DNA from 2 places in the Microbacterium sp. SORGH_AS_0888 genome. Region 2 is predicted to be linked to the other one. Evidence: predicted binding sites of a transcription regulator. Region 2 holds the regulator's gene; the other holds the start of a gene.
The links. Region 2 encodes LexA, which represses DNA repair genes until DNA is damaged. Its sites were predicted from a motif close to TCGAACANNTGTTCGA; they were not measured.
Positions count from the first base shown of each region.

Region 1: a site for LexA is predicted at 1,488-1,503, ahead of QE381_RS11415 (Rv2578c family radical SAM protein). Genes of this name have one in related genera too.

Region 1 covers NZ_JAUTAZ010000001.1:2,344,224-2,352,996, forward strand. Annotated here, with positions in the region: gene QE381_RS11410 (DEAD/DEAH box helicase) at 1-394, shown strand, start outside; gene QE381_RS11415 (Rv2578c family radical SAM protein) at 411-1,478, opposite strand; gene QE381_RS11420 (M15 family metallopeptidase) at 1,589-2,578, shown strand; gene QE381_RS11425 (hypothetical protein) at 2,645-3,781, shown strand; gene QE381_RS11430 (acyl-CoA dehydrogenase family protein) at 3,957-5,120, shown strand; gene QE381_RS11435 (ECF transporter S component) at 5,163-5,726, opposite strand; gene QE381_RS11440 (siderophore-interacting protein) at 5,723-6,592, opposite strand; gene QE381_RS11445 (energy-coupling factor transporter transmembrane protein EcfT) at 6,624-7,442, opposite strand; gene QE381_RS11450 (ABC transporter ATP-binding protein) at 7,439-8,773, opposite strand, start outside.
Region 2 covers NZ_JAUTAZ010000001.1:1,218,061-1,226,833, forward strand. Annotated here, with positions in the region: gene infC (translation initiation factor IF-3) at 1-647, opposite strand, end outside; gene QE381_RS06035 (DUF1844 domain-containing protein) at 855-1,250, shown strand; gene QE381_RS06040 (SseB family protein) at 1,570-2,364, opposite strand; gene priA (bifunctional 1-(5-phosphoribosyl)-5-((5-phosphoribosylamino)methylideneamino)imidazole-4-carboxamide isomerase/phosphoribosylanthranilate isomerase PriA) at 2,348-3,094, opposite strand; gene hisH (imidazole glycerol phosphate synthase subunit HisH) at 3,142-3,786, opposite strand; gene hisB (imidazoleglycerol-phosphate dehydratase HisB) at 3,783-4,394, opposite strand; gene QE381_RS06060 (histidinol-phosphate transaminase) at 4,391-5,476, opposite strand; gene QE381_RS06065 (LysM peptidoglycan-binding domain-containing protein) at 5,542-5,898, opposite strand; gene lexA (transcriptional repressor LexA) at 6,152-6,823, shown strand; gene QE381_RS06075 (VOC family protein) at 6,868-7,365, shown strand; gene QE381_RS06080 (hypothetical protein) at 7,362-8,773, shown strand, end outside.

The sequences.
Region 1 (8,773 bases), 1.1 Mb from region 2:
CGAGCAGTTCGACGACGCGGGAATCCCCGCCGTCGCCCTGCACGGCGACCTCAACCAGGCCAAGCGCACCCGCAACCTCCAGCGACTCACCGACGGCCGGGTCAGCGTGCTGGTGGCCACCGATGTCGCGGCCCGCGGCATCCACGTCGACGACATCGACCTCGTGGTGCAGGCCGACGCGCCGGACGAGTACAAGACGTATCTGCACCGGTCCGGTCGGACCGGTCGAGCCGGACGTTCCGGCACGGTCGTCTCGCTCATCGCGCGACAGCGCCGCCGTCGCATGACCGAGCTGCTGCAGCGCGCCGAGATCGAGGCGCCATTCGACGAGGTCCGCCCCGGTGACGATCTGCTCGAGGAGATCGCCGGCCGGCAGGTCGACCCCGTCTCCTGACCCGGCGCCTCCCGCGTCAGAACAGTCGCGGCTGCGCCTCGGCGCGAGGCCCGGTCGTGCGCACGGACGCGGCCGCGAGGGCCGTGGCGTGTGCGCGCACGGGCCGCGCGCGCACGGGCTCCTCCTCGGCGCGTCCGTCGAGACCGTGGTGCCGCAGGAGCGGGCGGATGCGGCGCGCCAGCCACTGGCGGTAGGGCTTGGGTGCGTTCACCGCGGCGCCCGGGTACAGCGCCCGGTAGGACGACATCAGGTCCGGCCGGCTCTGCGACAGCCACTGGAAGAACCACGGCTTCACGCCCGGGCGCAGATGCAGCGCGCCGTACACGACGCGGACGGCGCCGGCCTCGCGGATGCGACGCAGGGCGTCGTCGAGGGCGGCGACGGAGTCGGTCAGATGCGGCAGCACGGGCATGAGGAACACCGTCACGCGGAACCCCGCCTCGGTCGCCGCCCGGACCGTCTCCAACCGGGCCTGCGCCGTCGGGGTGCCCGGTTCGACCGAGCCCTGCAGGGCGTCGTCGAACACCGCGATCGACATCGCGAGGGAGATCGCGACGGACGTCGACGCCTCGCGCAGCATCGGGAGGTCGCGTCGGAGCAGCGTGCCCTTGGTGAGGATCGAGAACGGCGTGCCCGAGGAGGCGAGCGCATCGATGACGCCGGGCATGAGCCGGTACCGCCCCTCCGCCCGCTGGTAGGGATCTGTGTTGGTGCCGAGCGCGACGTGCTCGCGCCCCCACGATCCGCGCCGCAGCTCGTTGGCCAGCACCTCGGCGACGTTGACCTTGACCACGACCTGCGAGTCGAAGTCGCGTCCGGAGTCGAGCTCGAGGTAGGTGTGCGTGCCGCGCGCGAAGCAGTAGACACAGGCGTGGCTGCACCCGCGATAGGGGTTCACCGTCCAGTCGAACGGCATCGCGGAGGCGCCCGGGACCCGGTTGAGCGCCGATCGGCACAGCACCTCGTGGAAGGTCATGCCCGCGAACTCCGGGGTCGTGACCGAGCGCACGACGCCGCCGAACCCCTCGAGCCCCGCGAGCGCATCGGCATCCGTGCTCCCGAGCGACTGACCCTGCCACCTCATGCGTACGAGTAGAACAAGAATACGAATGAAGGTCAAGCGCACATGCGTACAAAGATACGAGATGCGACACGGTCGCGCGTGAGCGAGGCGCGACGGTCACAATAGGAGGGGTGAGCACCCGGGCGACAGACGCGGCCGACACCCGAAAGGCCGCTCGCGAGAGACAGATGCGCCGACGGCGGCGACGGGTCGCGATCGGCGCTCTGATCGTCGTGCTCCTCGCCGCCCTCGTGCTTCTCGTGCCGCGGGTCATCCTCTCCACCGCGGCGGTCGACGCCGCCCCTGCGGGGCCGGGCGTCGTCGTCGGTGGCGTCTACGAGCGCGCGCCGGTGGCGCAGGAGCTCCCGGTCCCGCAGCTCGCGGTCGTCGCGGCCGCGGCGCTCTGCGACGAGCCCGCGGTGCAGGCGGCGCTCGCGGCGAGGGACGACGAGGCGGTGGTCGAGGCCGCCGGCGGTGGCGAGTCCTTCCGCGCGGCCGTGATCGCCGGAGCCGCCCCCTGCATCTCGCTCTCGGACCCCGCGCGGCGCTGGGTCGTGGTCGACAAGCTGCGGCCGCTCAGCCCGCTGGACTACGAGCCCGCGAACCTCGGCTCGCTCAGCCAGGTCACCTCGCTCAACGGCGGGCATCTGCGGCAGGATGCGGATGCGGCGCTCTCCGCGCTCGGTGCGGGCGCTGCCGCGGCGGGCGTCGGCGACGTCGCGGTGCTCAGCTCGTACCGCTCGTACCGCACACAGGTCAGCACCTACGCGCAGCACGTGGACGACGAGGGTCAGGCGGTCGCGGACGCGGGCAGCGCACGACCCGGCTACAGCGAGCATCAGACCGGGCTCGCCCTCGACATGGTCGCCTGCGGCCGGGGATGCGGCGGGCTCGACGACTTCGGCGCGACGGCGCAGGGCCAGTGGGTCGCGCAGCACGCGTGGGAGTACGGCTTCATCGTGCGCTACGAGGACGGCTACATGGGCGTCACCGGCTACGAGTCCGAGCCGTGGCACCTGCGCTTCATCGGTCCGGCGCTCGCCAAGGCCTATCACGACGGCGGGTTCCACACGCTCGAGGACTTCTTCGGGCTGCCGCCGGCGCCCGACTACGCCGGCTGATCCCGCGCGAGCGGCGTCGTCCACACGCGGGGCGGCTCACCGCCCCGCGTTTCCTAGGCTGGCAGGATGCTGCGTCTCCTGTTCTTCGCCGGGCTCGGCATCCTGCTCGCGGCCGTCGTCGTCATGGTCGTCGGACCGCCCGGCGCCGCGTGGTGGGCGCTGCCGCTCGGGCTCGCTCTCATGATCGGCGCCGGCACGCTCGTCGCCATCGCGCGCACGACGCGAGGGGCGATCGGTCCCACGGCGCGTCAGGTCGAGGAGGCCGCGGCGTCGGGTCGCGAGGGCGTCGCCCGCATCGACGTCCTGCGCCAGATCGGGACGCAGATCAACGAGCAGCCCCTCTGCGAGCTCGACGTGAGCGTCCAGCCGCACCAGGGCGCCGCCTTCCGCACGACGATCCGCCGCGTCGTGCCGCTCACGGAGATCCCGCTGTACCAGCCGGGTGCGGGCTTCTCCGCGGTGCTCAGCGCGGGCGACCCGCCCGTCGTGGGCCTCGTCGCGCCGCAGGTCCTGCCGTTGCGCATGCCCGCCGCCGACACGCTGGCCTGGCGAGCGCCGGAACCCGGTGCCGGCTTCGGGCGCCCGCCGCTGATCGGTGTGGGGCGCCGCGGTCGCCCCCTGCGCATCGTCGCCTACGTGCTGGTCGCGGCGATCGCCGCGGCGGCCGTCGCCCTTCCCTATCGTGATGCCCTCTCGCAGACGATCGAGGCGCTCCCGCAGGGGCGGTGGCACGCCGATGTCCGTCAGCCCCAGCCGCTGTCCGCGGCGCTCGAGGCGCTCCGGGAGGCGATCGGCCACGACGTCGTCGACACGGTCGTCGTCGCGGCCGACTACGTGGCCGTCACCGCGCCGCTGCGGCCGGGTGAGACCGCGAGCGACCGCTGGACCTACCGTCGGGGAAGCGTCTCGCACGACGGCCCCGCGGGCACTCAGCCCGAGCTCGCCGCCGAGCAGTTCTCGCTCGACGATGTGGCGTGGGACCGGCTGTGGTCGCTCGTGCAGCAGGCCGCCGCCGCCGAGCGCATCGCCGATCCGGCCGCCACCACGATCACTGTCGATCGATCCGTCGACGACGACATCGACAGCGACACGTTCGCGCGGCCAGTGGGGCCCGTCGAGGTCGTCTTCGGCATCGGCGACGCCTACCGCAGCGCGTTCTACCGCGCCGCCGCCGACGGCACGGGGCTCGCGCGCACGAGCTGACCGCTCCTGGAGGCATCCCACAAACGGCGGCACGGAGTTCCATGAGATGTGCGATGCGATGTCACATCGGGCTGCCGCATCCACCCTCGGCTCGTTAGGATCGCAAGCGGCGACGACGCCCGTGCACACACCGGCGCCGCCTGAGCGATACCCGCAGAGGAAGGAACGGCGCACCATGGAGCGCGACATCTACGACGACGATCACGAGGCGTTCCGCGACGTCGTCATCGAGTTCATCAAGCGCTACGGCACGAACGAGAAGCGCGAGAAGTGGGACGCCGACGGCGAGATCGACCGCGCCACCATGCTCGCCGCGGGAGAGGCGGGGATCCTCGGGCTCTCGGTGCCGGAGGAGTTCGGCGGTGCCGGGATGCTGCAGGACTACCGCTTCCGAGCCGTCGTCAACGAGGAGACCATCAAGGCCGGGCTCGGCTCCCTCGCAGGTGCCCTCGGCATCCAGGACGACCTCGCCGTCCCCTACCTCGCGCACTTCGGCACGCAGGAGCAGAAGGAGAAGTGGCTGCCCGGCATGGCCACCGGCGAGGTGATCGGAGCGCTGGCCATGACCGAGCCGGGCGCCGGAAGCGACCTGCGGGGCGTCAAGACGACGGCGAAGAAGGTCGACGGCGGCTGGGTCGTCAACGGCGCCAAGACCTTCATCTCCTCCGGCAAGACGGCCGATCTGGTCGTGACCTTCGTCAAGACCGGCGAGGGCAACCGCCCCGACGCCTTCAGCCTGCTGCTCATCGAGAACGGCATGGACGGGTTCGAGCACGGGAAGAAGCTCAACAAGATCGGCTTCCACGGGCACGACACGGCGGAGCTCAGCTTCAGCGACGTCTTCGTGCCCGATGAGAACCTGATCGGCGGCGAGCCGGGTCACGGCTTCGTGCAGCTCATGCGCAACCTGCCGCTCGAGCGCCTCTCGATCGGCGTCGCAGCCGCGGCGGCCTCGGAGGCGGGCCTGAGGTGGACCCTCGACTACACGGCCAGCCGCGAGGCGTTCGGCCAGCCCGTCATCGACTTCCAGAACACGCGATTCACGCTCGCCGACATCGCCACCACGGTCGATGTGCTGTGGGCCTACGTCGACCGCGCGATCACGCTGTACGGCCAGAAGAAGCTCACGCCCGAGGAGGCCGCGAAGGTCAAGTTCTGGTCGACCGAGCGCGAGTGGGAGATCCTCGACAAGTGCCTGCAGCTGCACGGCGGCTACGGGTACATCATGGAGTACCCGATCGCGCGGGCGTTCGCCGACGCGCGCGTGCACCGGATCTACGGCGGGTCGAACGAGATCATGCGCGAGATCGTCGCGCGGCAGGTCACCGGCCGCCGGTGAGAGCGGAGGGGGATGCGGCGGCCCACTGGCGCATCCCCCGGCTCAGCCGGCGGCGGTGCCCGCCCGCCGGCGACGGGCCGTGCGGGCCACACCCGCCCGCGTCAGCCGGTCCGCGATGAGGATGCCGAGCCACGTGCCCACAAGCGGGGAGGCGATCGCCACGACGACGAAGGCCGCCAGCATCCACGGCGCGAAGGACTGCATGTCAGCCGCGGTCACCGACCACACGGCGTAGAGCGTCGCGACGACCGCGGTGCCGGCGTAGTACATCCACGTGTGCCAGCGGCGGTAGAGCGCGAGGAGGAACGGCAGCTCCAGCAGCAGCGCGTAGAGCACGTTCGTCACCACGATCGCGGGGCCGGTCGCCGACAGCGGCATGGCCACGAGCCCCGAGAGGAGGCCGGTGAGCACGCCCGCCCCCGGGCGCTCGAGGAGCCGCAACGCCACAACGAACCCGATCGACCAGGCGCCGTAGGCGAGCGCCGCCACGGGCGGAGCGATCGGAGCGAGCGCGGTCGAGAACGCGGTCGCGGGCACGGTCAGCAGGCCCGTGGCGACGCCGATCGCCGCGCAGGTCAGCAGGTAGGCGGTCGAGGCGTTCCTCATGCCGGGCTCTCCGTCCGCGCCGCCCGTGCGGCGGCGGAGGCGGCGCCCATCCGCCAGTACCCGCAGAAGCTCACCGCGTCCTTGTCCATGCCTCGGTCGTTCACGAGCAGGCGGCGACCGCCCGTCGCGAGCGCCTGCTCGCCGGCGATGAAGGCGTGCGGCCCGCCCGAGGGCAGCTCCGCCTCCCGCAGCGCGGCGAGCGCGCCCGTGCCGGGCGCGGCATCGTGCCCGCGGACGACCCACTGCACCGCCAGCCCCGCGGGACGGTCGAACTCGAGCGCGTCCGCGGCATCCGGGACCTCGACGATGGCGAGCCCGGTCGCCGTCTCCGGCAGGGATGCCGCGATCCCCGAGATCGCGGGCAGGGCCGTCTCGTCGCCCACCAGCACGACACGGTCGACGCCCCGCTCGGGGGTGAACATGATCCCCTCGTCGATGATCACGATGTCCTCGCCGGGAGCCGCGCTCGCCGCCCATCCCGAGGCGGGCCCGGCCGTGTCGTCGCGCTCCGAGCCATGGATCACGAAGTCGATGTCGAGCTCGGCACCCGCCCGCGTCGTCGCCGGGCGGAACGCGCGCACCGTGTAGTTGCGCATGACCGGGCGCATCCCGGCCGGGATGCGAAGGTACTTCAGATACCCGACGAGCGTGTTCGCCTTCGCCGGCAGGCGGGTCATCCCCTCCTCGCCGCCCAGCGGCAGGAACAGCCGGAACCACTGGTCGTACCCCATCGGCCGGAAGGCGTCGACCTCTCCCTCGCCGACGGTGACGCGCACCCAGTGGGGCGACAGCCGTGCCGTGCGCAGCACGCGCAGCCGGATCAGCCGCTGGTCCTCGGGCTTGACCATCTTGCTGTTGCGGGCCATGGGCTCCTCCTCGGGGCGACGACGGGGGCGATCAGAGCGGGGCGTTCCCGGGGGCGGTGAGTGCGAACACGGCGGCCGAGGCTGCCCAGGCGAGCACGATGAACACGACGTCGCGCGCGCGGAAGGGAACCAGGTGGCGCTCGGTGCGGGTCGGGTAGGCGCCGAACGCGCGGGCGTCCATCGCCATCGCGACCCGCTCGGCGTGCCGGATGGCGCCGGCCAGGAGCGGGACGACGTAGCCGAAGCCGCGTGCGGCTGCGGCCCAGGGGGTGCGGCCGGCATGGGCGCCCCGCACGCGGTGCGCCTGGCGGATGACCTCGAGCTCGTAGGCGAAGCGCGGCACGAACCGGAACGCCGCGAGAGCGGTGTATCCGACCCGGTAGGGCACGCGCAGCTGCTGCACGAGCGACCGCGCGAGGTCCGGACCGGCCGTGCTCATCCCCGCGACCAGGGCGAGCGCGATGATGGCCCCGAGCCGCAGCGCCGTCGCGAACCCGAGGGAGAGCGCGCCGGCGTACAGCGTCCAGTCGCCGAGGCGGAGGACGGCGGACGTGTCGGCCACCCGGCTCGCATCCACCCAGAGCGAGAAGCCGCATCCGATCAGCAGGATCCCGCCGGGGATCGCGCCGAGCAGCACGCCCGACAGCCGCGCCGACATCCGGACGCCGATCAGAAGCGTGACGTAGGAGAGGACGAGGAAGGCGATCGGCGTGGCCAGATCGCGCACGAACACGAGCGCGATGGTCGCCGGGATCACGGCGGCGAGCTTCGACAGCGGATTGAGCCGGTACAGGAACCGCACCGCGGTCGCGGGCGGCGCGGGGGCGAAGGGGTCGATCGCGAGACTCATCCCGGCGTTCCCGGCGAGTGGGGCGCGGCGAGGTCGGCGCCGGGGAGGTCGGCGAGGCGCGTCGCGGAGGCGAGTGAAGGATGCTGCGACAACCCGCCGAGGGCGCGTCGCAGCGGCGGCAGGCGCAGGCCCGCGCGCTCGATGAGCGCCACATCGGCGAAGACCTCGCCCGTTCGCCCCGCGGCGGCGACCCGTCCGGACTCCAGCACCACGGTGCGGTCGGCGTGCTCGCTGACCAGCTGCATGTCGTGCGTGACGACGAGCACGGTCGTGCCCTCGTCGTTGAGGTCCTGCAGCAGCCGCAGCAGCTCCTCGGCGCGGGCGCGGTCCTGGCCGAACGTCGGCTCGTCGAGCGCCACCACGGGCGCGCCGGCCACGAGCGCCGTCCCGACCGAGAGGCGTCGCTTCTGGCCGCCGGAGAGGAGGAACGGATGCCGCTCGCCCATCTCCGCCAGACCGAACCGATCGAGCAGCGCGACGGTCCGCTCGCGCACCTCGGCCTCGTCGAGCCGCTGCCGGCGCAGGCCCTGCGCGACCTCGTCGAACACGGTGTGCGCGACGAACTGATGCTCCGGGTTCTGGAACACGAAGCCGATGCGGGAGGGGAGCGAGCGCGGATCGGCGCGCGCGACATCGACCTCGCCGAGGTGCACCGTGCCGCGCGGCGGCGGCACGACCCCCGCGATGGCCTGCAGCAGGCTCGTCTTCCCGGCTCCGTTGGCGCCGACGATCGCGGTGAACGAGCCCGCGGGCACCTCCAGCGAGACGTCGTGCAGCACGGTGGTCCGGCCGCGGCGGAGCGTGAGGTGCGCGACCCGCACGCCGGGAGCGGTTCGGCCGTGGTCTGCGCGAGGCGGGGGCGCGCCATCCGCCAGCGGGGGATGCGCCACGAGCGCCGCATGCAGCTGATCGGGCGTGAGGGGAAGGGGGTCGAGCCGGTAGCCGGCGCGGTGCAGTCGGAGTGCGGCGAGCGTCGCCGTCGGCAGCCAGACGCCCAGGTCGTGCAGCTCCCCGGCGCGCTCGCGGAGCGTCTGCTCGGCCGGGCCGTCCGCCACGAGCCGCCCCTCGCCGTCGAGCACCACGACCCGGTCGACGAACCCGATGGCGGCGTCGAGGTTGTGCTCGACCAGCAGGATGCCGTGATCGCCGGCGGCGACGAGGTCGGCGAGGGCCGCGTAGACGTCCTCGATGCCGGCGGGGTCGAGGTTGGCCGTGGGCTCGTCGAGCACGAGCAGAGGCGAGCCGAGCGCCAGGGCCGCGGCGATCGCGAGGCGTTGGCGGCCGCCGCCCGAGAGCCGGTCGGGGTTCTCGTGCCGCCGCTCCCACAGTCC
Region 2 (8,773 bases):
GGCGCCGCTTCGGCCGGAGCCGGCGTCGCACCGGGGGTGCGCGACTGTCGCGCCGCTTCCTTGTTGGCGGCGCGCTGGGCGTTCTGCTCCGCCTTCGCCTCGGACTTGTTCTTGTGCGGGGCGATCACCATCACCATGTTGCGACCGTCGATCGTGGGGTTCGACTCGACCGTGCCGAACTCCTCGACGTCCTCCGCGAACTTGCGGAGCAGCTTCACGCCCAGCTCGGGACGCTGCTGCTCACGGCCGCGGAACAGGATCATGGCCTTGACCTTGTCGCCGGCCTGCAGGAAGCCCTCGGCGCGCTTGAGCTTGGTGGTGTAGTCGTGAGCTTCGATCTTCAGACGGAAACGGACCTCCTTGAGGACCGTGTTCGCCTGGTTGCGACGCGCTTCCTTGGCCTTCTGCGCAGCCTCGTACTTGAACTTGCCGTAGTCCATGATCTTGACCACGGGAGGCTTCGAGTTGGGGGCCACCTCGACGAGATCGAGGTCGGCCTCCTGAGCCAGGCGCAGCGCCACCTCGATGCGGACGACGCCGACCTGTTCACCCGCGGGGCCGACGAGGCGGACCTCAGGGACGCGGATGCGGTCGTTGGTGCGGGGATCGCTGATGCGGAACTCCTCTGACGTAGCGAACTCTGCCACCACGCCACGGGTGCGGCGCGGGCGAAAGAGAGCGCACGCCACCCGCCGACGCTCTCGCGCCGACTTCATGCACCCTCGTCTGCTCCCTGACGGGAGAACGGGGCACGATGACCCGGTAGCCTGGAACGGCCAACGCGGGTGGGATGTGATCCTCTTTCGAACGGAGCAGACGCTCCGGTGCCCGCATAGTCTAGCAGAAAGCACGCCGTGGACTCGACTCCCGCCTCCTCCCACTCCGACGACGCCCGCGAGGAGCGGTGGCGGGAGCAGGAGCGAGCCGCATCCGCCGCCACTCGCGACATCGCCGACGTCCCGGCGGTCGAGGTCATCACGACGACCGCGGTGCACCTCATGAGCGCGGCCGCGGTCAAGGTCGGCCTCGCCGACGACCCCGCGACACAGACCGATCTCGACGAGGCACGCAAGCTCATCAACGCGCTCGCGGGGCTGATCACGGCGGGCGCGCCCGAGATCAGCGACATGCACGCCCGCTCGCTCCGCGATGGCCTGCGGTCGCTGCAGCTCGCCTTCCGCGAGGCCTCCGTGATCCCCGACCCGATCGGCAAGGGCCCCGGCGAGAAGTACACCGGCCCCGTCACCTGAGCCCCTCCCCCTGCGCCCTCGCCCGGCCCAGTCCCCGCCCGGCCCTGCGCCCTCGCCCGGCCCAGTCCCCGCCCGGCCCTGCGCCCTCGCCCGGCCCAGTCCCCGCCCGGCCCTGCGCCCTCCCGCGCCCCGCGCCCCCGCCCCGCCCTGCGCCGGCCCGCACCGCGGGAGGGAGGCACCATGACCATGTCCCACTTTCGAACGGTCGGTGTCCCAGTTGTGACCGCTCGGCGGCACGCTCAGCGGTTCAAACTGGGACATGCTCGCCAGCGGAAGCGATGGCGCAGGCTCGCCGGCGGTTCACGCGGGGACATGCTCGTCAGCGGGAGCGATGGAGCTTCACCGTGAGCGAGTCCACCAGGGTCGCGATGCGGTCATCCGCCGCCCACCGGCGCGCGAGCCGCGCGAGGACGGCGTCGAGCTCCTGCTGCTCGAGCCCGTCCGTGAGCTCCAGGTGCACGATCAGCTCCGGCCCTGCGCCGCGCGCGCCGGCATCCCCCGGCTCGACGCCCAGATCGAGCACCGCGAGCTCCGCGCCGATGCTCTCCTGGAGGCCGCGGAACACCTCCGGACTGCGCCATGAGGGTTCCCACGGCTCTCCCCGCCCGATCGCCCACACGGCGGGGCGGCGGACGACGAACTCGGTGTCCGAGCCGGGATCGACCACGATCAGGTCGGTGTCGTCCACGACGGCCGCCAGCGCTGTCCTGATCCCCTCGACGGGCACCGGACGGGCGACCGAATCCCAGCGGCCGAGCGTGTCCACCGAGGTGAAGACGGGGAGCACCCGCCGCCCGTCGGGGGCGGCGACCGTGACGATCGAGAGCTCCTGCGTCTTGTCGACGACGAGGCCGGTGGGCCCGATGCCCTCGTCGCCCTTCTCGGCGACGAGGGGGATGAGCAGACGCGCGTCGCGGTACGCGTCGACGACGGCGACCTCGTCGCCCTCGCCCGCACGGAAGGCCCGTAACGCGGCGGCGAGGGCCGGATCGGCTGAGCCGTCATCGCCCGCGTGCGGGTTCGGCTCGAACCGGCGTCCCTCCCAGGGGACTCCGGCGGAGTCGGTGCCGCACGCGTGCCCGGCGTCGGGCGCGTGCTCAGCCTCCGGCGACATCCAACGCCTCGGCCAGCGTGAACGCCCCGGCGTACAGCGCCTTGCCGACGATGGCGCCCTCGACCCCGAGGGGCACGAGCTCGCGGAGGGCGGCGATGTCGTCGAGGCTGGAGATGCCACCGGACGCGACGACCGGCTTGGGGGTGCGCGTGGTCATCTCGCGCAGCAGCTCGATGTTCGGCCCCTTGAGGGTGCCGTCCTTCGTCACGTCGGTCACGACGTAGCGGCTGCAGCCCGCGTCCTCGAGCCGGTCGAGCACGGTCCACAGATCGCCGCCGTCGCGCGTCCAGCCGCGCGCGGCGAGCGTCGTGCCGCGCACGTCGAGCCCGACGGCGATCGCGTCACCGTAGCGGCCGATCACATCGGCGGCCCACTCGGGGTTCTCGAGAGCGGCCGTGCCGAGGTTGATGCGAGCGGCGCCGGACTCCAGCGCGGCCTCGAGCGAGGCGTCGTCACGGATCCCGCCGGACAGCTCGACCTGGACACCCTTGACCTGCCGGATGACCTTGCGCATGGTCGCGGCGTTGCTGCCGCGACCGAACGCGGCGTCGAGATCCACGAGGTGGATCCACTCGGCGCCCTGGCGCGCCCACTCGACGGCGGCGTCGACCGGATCGCCGTAGTGGGTCTCGCTGCCGGCCTCACCCTGGGTGAGGCGCACGGCCTTGCCGTCGGCGACGTCGACCGCGGGCAGCAGTGTCAATGCGGGCGTGGACGCGAAATCGTTCATAGCTCCTCGGGACTCGCGCGGACACCCGCCGCGCACGAGGTACGACACTAGTCGGCGCGGAGGGTGCCGAGCCAGTTGGCCAGGAGTCGGATGCCCGCGGCTCCGGACTTCTCGGGGTGGAACTGCGTCGCCGAGAGCGGTCCGTTCTCGACCGCGGCGAGGAACGGGGCGCCGTAATCGCACCAGGTCAGGCGCGGCTGCGGGAAGGGCGGTTGCGTCTGGAGGAGCCAGTCACGCGCGCCGAAGGAGTGGACGAAGTAGAAGCGCTCCTGCTCGATGCCCGAGAACAGCGCGGACCCGGCATCCGGCCTGACGGTGTTCCAGCCCATGTGGGGAAGCACCGGCGCGTCGAGCTCGGTCACCACGCCCGGCCACTGGCCGAGCCCGTCCGTGTCCACGCCGCGCTCCACGCCGCGGCCGAACAGCACCTGCATGCCGACGCAGATGCCGAGCACCGGCCGGCCGCCGGCGAGGCGGCGATCGATGAGCTCGTCGCCCCTGCTCGCGCGCAGGGCGTCCATGACGGCACGGTAGGCACCGACGCCGGGGACGACCAGCCCGTCGGCCTCCTCGATGAGCGCACGGTCAGCGGTGAGCCGCGCGTCGGCGCCGGCGGCGACGAGCGCCTTGACGGCGGAGTGGACGTTGCCCGAGCCGTAGTCGAGCACCGCGACGAGCGGGGCAGCGCTCACAGCGCGCCCTTGGTGCTGGGGATGCCGGACACGAGCGGATCGAACGCCTTGGCCTGTCGGAACGCTCGCGCGAACGCCTTGTATTCGGCTTCGGCGATGTGGTGCGGGTCGCGGCCCCCGAGGACCGTGAGGTGCACGGTCAGCCCCGCGTTGAAGGCGAGCGCCTCGAAGGTGTGACGCACGAGCGATCCCGTGAAGTGACCGCCGATCAGGTGGTGCTCGAAGCCTGCCGGCTCACCGGTGTGCACGAGGTAGGGACGACCGCTGATGTCGACCACGGCCTGAGCCAGGGCCTCGTCGAGGGGCACGAGCGCATCGCCGTATCGCGCGATCCCGGATTTGTCGCCGAGCGCCTGCCGGATCGCCTGCCCCAGCACGATCGCGACGTCCTCGACCGTGTGGTGGGCATCGATCTGGATGTCTCCGCTCGCGCGGACCGTGAGGTCCGTGAGCGAGTGCTTCGCGAACGCCGTCAGCATGTGGTCGTAGAACGGCACGCCGGTATCGATCGTGCTCGCACCCGTGCCGTCGAGATCCAGCTCGAGCTCGACGGCGGACTCGCTCGTGGCACGACGGATCGAGGCCGTGCGGGAGTAGAGGAGGGTCATGCGGCCGATCCTACCGAGGCCAGGGCGTCGAGGAACGCGGTCGTCTCGGCCTGCGTGCCGGCCGTCACGCGCAGGTGGTGCGGGATGCCGACGTCGCGGATGAGCACGCCCCGGTCGTACAGCCCCTGCCACGCGGCGGCCGTGTCGGAGACGCCGCCGAAGAGCACGAAGTTCGTCCAGGACTCGTGCGGCTGGTAGCCGAGCGCTTCGAGGGTCGCGGAGATGCGGTCGCGCTGGCCGACGATCTCGTCCACCATCGACAGCATGAGCGGGGCGTGGCGCAGCGCGGCGAGAGCGGCGGCTTGGGTGAGGGCGCTCAGGTGGTATGGAAGCCGGACGAGCCGGAGCGCGTCGATGACCGCCGGGTCGGCGGCGAGATAGCCGACACGGGCGCCGGCGAAGGCGAAGGCCTTGCTCATGGTGCGCGAGACGACCAGCCGCTCGCGGCCGGGCAGCAGCGTGACGGCCGATGCCGCCTCTCGCGGCGCGAACTCGTGGTACGCCTCGTCCACGATGACGATGCCCCGCGCGGCCTCGTACGCCGCAGCGATCACATCGATCGTGAGGGGGGTCCCGGTGGGATTGTTGGGCGCGCAGAGGAAGACGATGTCCGGGTCTGCCTCACGGATCTGGCTCGAGACCGACTCCGCGCTCAAGCCGTATCCCGCGTCCCGCGTTCCCGCGATCCACGCCGCGCCCGTGGCCCGTGTCAGCAGGGGATACATCGAGTAGGTGGGTGCGAATCCCATGGCCGTGCGCCCCGGGCCGGCGAAGGCCTGGAGCAGGTGCTGCAGCACCTCGTTGGAGCCGTTGGCTGCCCAGAGCTGGTCACGCGACAGGCCCTCGCCCAGGTAGTTGGCAAAGGCCTCCCGCAGCTGGGTGAACTCGCGGTCGGGGTAACGGTTGATGTCGCCGAGGGCGCGTGCCACCTGATCGAGGATGTCGTCGGCGACCTCCTGCGGCACCGGGTGCGTGTTCTCGTTGACGTTGAGCGCGACGGGCAGCGGCGCCTGCGGTGCGCCGTAGGGGACCATACCGCGAAGATCGTCGCGTATCGGGAGGTCTTCGAGTCGGGTGCTCATCCCTCAATCGTAGAGAATCGCGCACACGATCAGGTCGACGGCGGCGCCAGGAGAGCCCAGAACGCCTATCGCTGTGCGTACTCGGCCGGGATGGCGATGCGAGCGCCCGCCGACACATCGGAGTCGTCGAGGGCGTTCAGGCGCATGATGTCCGCCACCACATCGCGCGGGTCGGCGTTCGGAGCGACCTCTTCGGCGATCGACCAGAGCGACTCGCCCGCCAGCACGGTGACCGTCTGGAAGGAGCCGGTCGAGGCGCCCTGCTCGCCGGAGGCCAGCGCGGAGCCGCCGAACAGGACAGCCGCCCCGATCGCGATCACGATCGGGGTCGCGGCCAGCGCGGCGATGACGCGGCGACCGCGAGGCGTCAGGCGCAGACGCACGGTCGAGACCGCGGGTGCGGGGTACTGGATCGTGGACATCTCGGCTCCTTTCCGGGGAGAGATTCGCATCCGGCTTCCGGCCGGGGAGGTCGGATGCGAATCTCTCTTCCGAAGCTATATTCGATACTGGACGATGTCAAGACCGGATCGGATCCTTCGACCTTCGAAGGCGACACGCGGGAGTCCTCCCCTCGTGCCGCCGCCGGAGCGGATACGGTTTCGACACCAACACCGAATCACCGACCTCCGACATTCGAAGGGGCGAGCGGTACGGACCCAGGGAGACACGGACATGAGCGCACCGCAGAAGCCTCAGACCCGACGCCGGAAGAGCCTCAGCGACAAGCAGCTCGCGATCCTCGAGGTGATCCAGACCTCGATCGCCCGGCACGGGTATCCGCCGAGCATGCGCGAGATCGGCGACGCCGTCGGCCTCAAGTCGCTCTCGAGCGTCACCCACCAGCTGAACCAGCTCGAGCTCAGCGGCTACCTGCGGCGCGACCCGGGCAAGACCCGGGCGATGGAGGTCCTGATCGATCTGCCCGGCACCGCCGCGGAGAACCCGGCCGACACGGGACCGGCCGTCGGCGACGCCGCTCTCGTGCCGCTGGTCGGCCGCATCGCGGCCGGCGTCCCGATCACGGCGGATCAACAGGTCGAGGAGGTCTTCCCGCTTCCCCGCCAGCTGGTCGGGAAGGGCGACCTGTTCATGCTGAAGGTCGCGGGCGAGTCGATGATCGATGCCGCCATCTGCGACGGCGACTGGGTCGTCGTGCGGTCGCAGTCGACGGCCGAGAACGGCGACATCGTCGCCGCGATGCTCGACGGCGAGGCGACGGTCAAGACCTTCCGGCAGCGCGACGGCCACACCTGGCTGCTCCCCCGCAACTCGGCCTTCGAGCCGATCCTGGGCGACGAGGCCGTCGTGCTCGGCAAGGTCGTCGCCCTCATGCGCGCCGTCTGAGACGCCCCCTGCGGCCGGCGGGCCCGGTCTGCGACGATGAGCGGGTGGATGACTCACCCGCCGACCCGGCACTGGTGCCCGAGCTGCTGGTCAGCGATGCGGCACGAAGCATCGAGTTCTGGTGCGGGCTCTGCGGGTTCCGTGTCAGCTACCAGCGCCCCGAAGAGGGCTTCGCATACATCTCGCTGGGGTCCGCCCACGTCATGCTCGAGCAGCAGGGCGTCGGCCGGAACTGGATCACCGGACCGCTGGAACCGCCCCTGGGGCGAGGAGTCAACCTCCAGATCGGTGTCCCGAGCCTGGAGCCGATCCTCACCGCCCTGCAAGACGCGGGCCACCCGCTCTTCCTGGCATCCGAGACGAAGTGGTACCGCATCGACGACCGTACCGAGGCCGGCGTCGAACAGTTCCTCGTCACCGATCCCGACGGCTATCTCCTCCGGTTCCAGGCGTCGATCGGCCGCCGACGGATCGGCCACGAGCAGACAGGCCCTAGGGTGCCCCCGAGGGGGAAGCGGTCCCGTGGGGAGGCACGCGCGTGACGAGCACCGAGATCGAGCGCCTGCGTGAGCAGGTCGAGCGGCTCCGCGACGAGAACGCCGAGCTGCGTTCCGCGGCCCCGTCTCCCGGACGCGCCGTACGGTCCGCACCGGCCGGCCGGCGCTGGCGTGCGTGGGTCTCGGCGCTGTGCATCGTCCTGGCGACCCTGCTGGTGCCCGTGTCCGTCGTGGGCGGCTGGACGCGCGCGCAGCTGGTCGACGAGCAGCGCTTCGTCGACACCTTCGCACCCCTGGCGAAGGACCCGGCCGTGCAGGCGCTCGTGATCGATCGGACCAGCTCCGCGTTGGATGCGGCCATCGACATCGACGGCCTGACGAACGACCTGTTCGACGGCATCGCGACGCTCGATCTCCCCGCCGCGTCGCAGCGGGCGCTCGGTCTGCTGCGCGCGCCCGCGGCCGCCGGGGCGCGGAGTGCGGTGACCTCGGCGGTCACGCGCGTCGTCCAGTCCGACGCCTTCGCCACCGTCTGGAACAGATCCTTGGTCGCGGCGCACCGTGCCCTGGCGGCGGCCGCGACGGGGGGCGACGGCGACGTCCTCGCGATCTCCGGGTCCGGCGAGCTCCGCGTGCAGCTGGGGCCCGTCATCGACGAGGTCAGGTCGACCCTCGCGCAGCAGGGGTTCGCGCTCGCCGCCGCGATCCCCGCCATCGACGTCTCGATCGTCGTCGCCCGGTCGGATGCGTTGACGCTGGTCGGACCGCTCTACGTGCTCGCGGCGACCGTCGGCTTCGTGCTGCCGCTGGTCGCCGTGGCCCTCTTCCTGCTCGGTGTCCTCGTCGCCCGACGGCGTTCGACGGCCGCGCTCGGCACCGGCGTCGGCCTCGTCCTCGGCGCCGGCTCCGTGGCCGCGGGCGTCGGCATCGGCGGCGTGGCGCTCTCGCTGCAGGCGCCGGCGCTCGGGGTCCCCGCCGCCACGCTGCGCGCGGTCTACGACGCCGTCGTCGGCCGGATGCAGGACACGGCCGTCGTGCTCATGGTGCTGGGCATCGTGGTGGGGCTCGCCGCCTGGCTCGCGGGTCACTGGGCGCCGGCCCGCCGCATCCGGGCGGTGTCGTCGTCGCTGACGGCGAGTGCACGCCGCGGTCTCCGGGTCCGCGGCGTCGACACGGGCCGCATCGGACGATGGCTCTTCTCCCGGCGCCCGCTCGTGCGGATCGTGCTCCTGGTGCTCGCGATCCTCGTCCTCGCGCTCGCCACGCCGCTCACGACCGGCGTCGTGCTGGGGACGACCGCGGGGGTGCTCGTCGCCTGGCTCGTGCTCGAGCTCCTCGTCCAGGACCCGGGGGATGCCGCGACCACCGCCGCCGAAGCGGGCACGCTCGGGCGTCCCGAGGACGGCGAGGGCGAGAGCGTCGTCGTCGCGCGGAGCGCGGCTCCTCCGGTCGC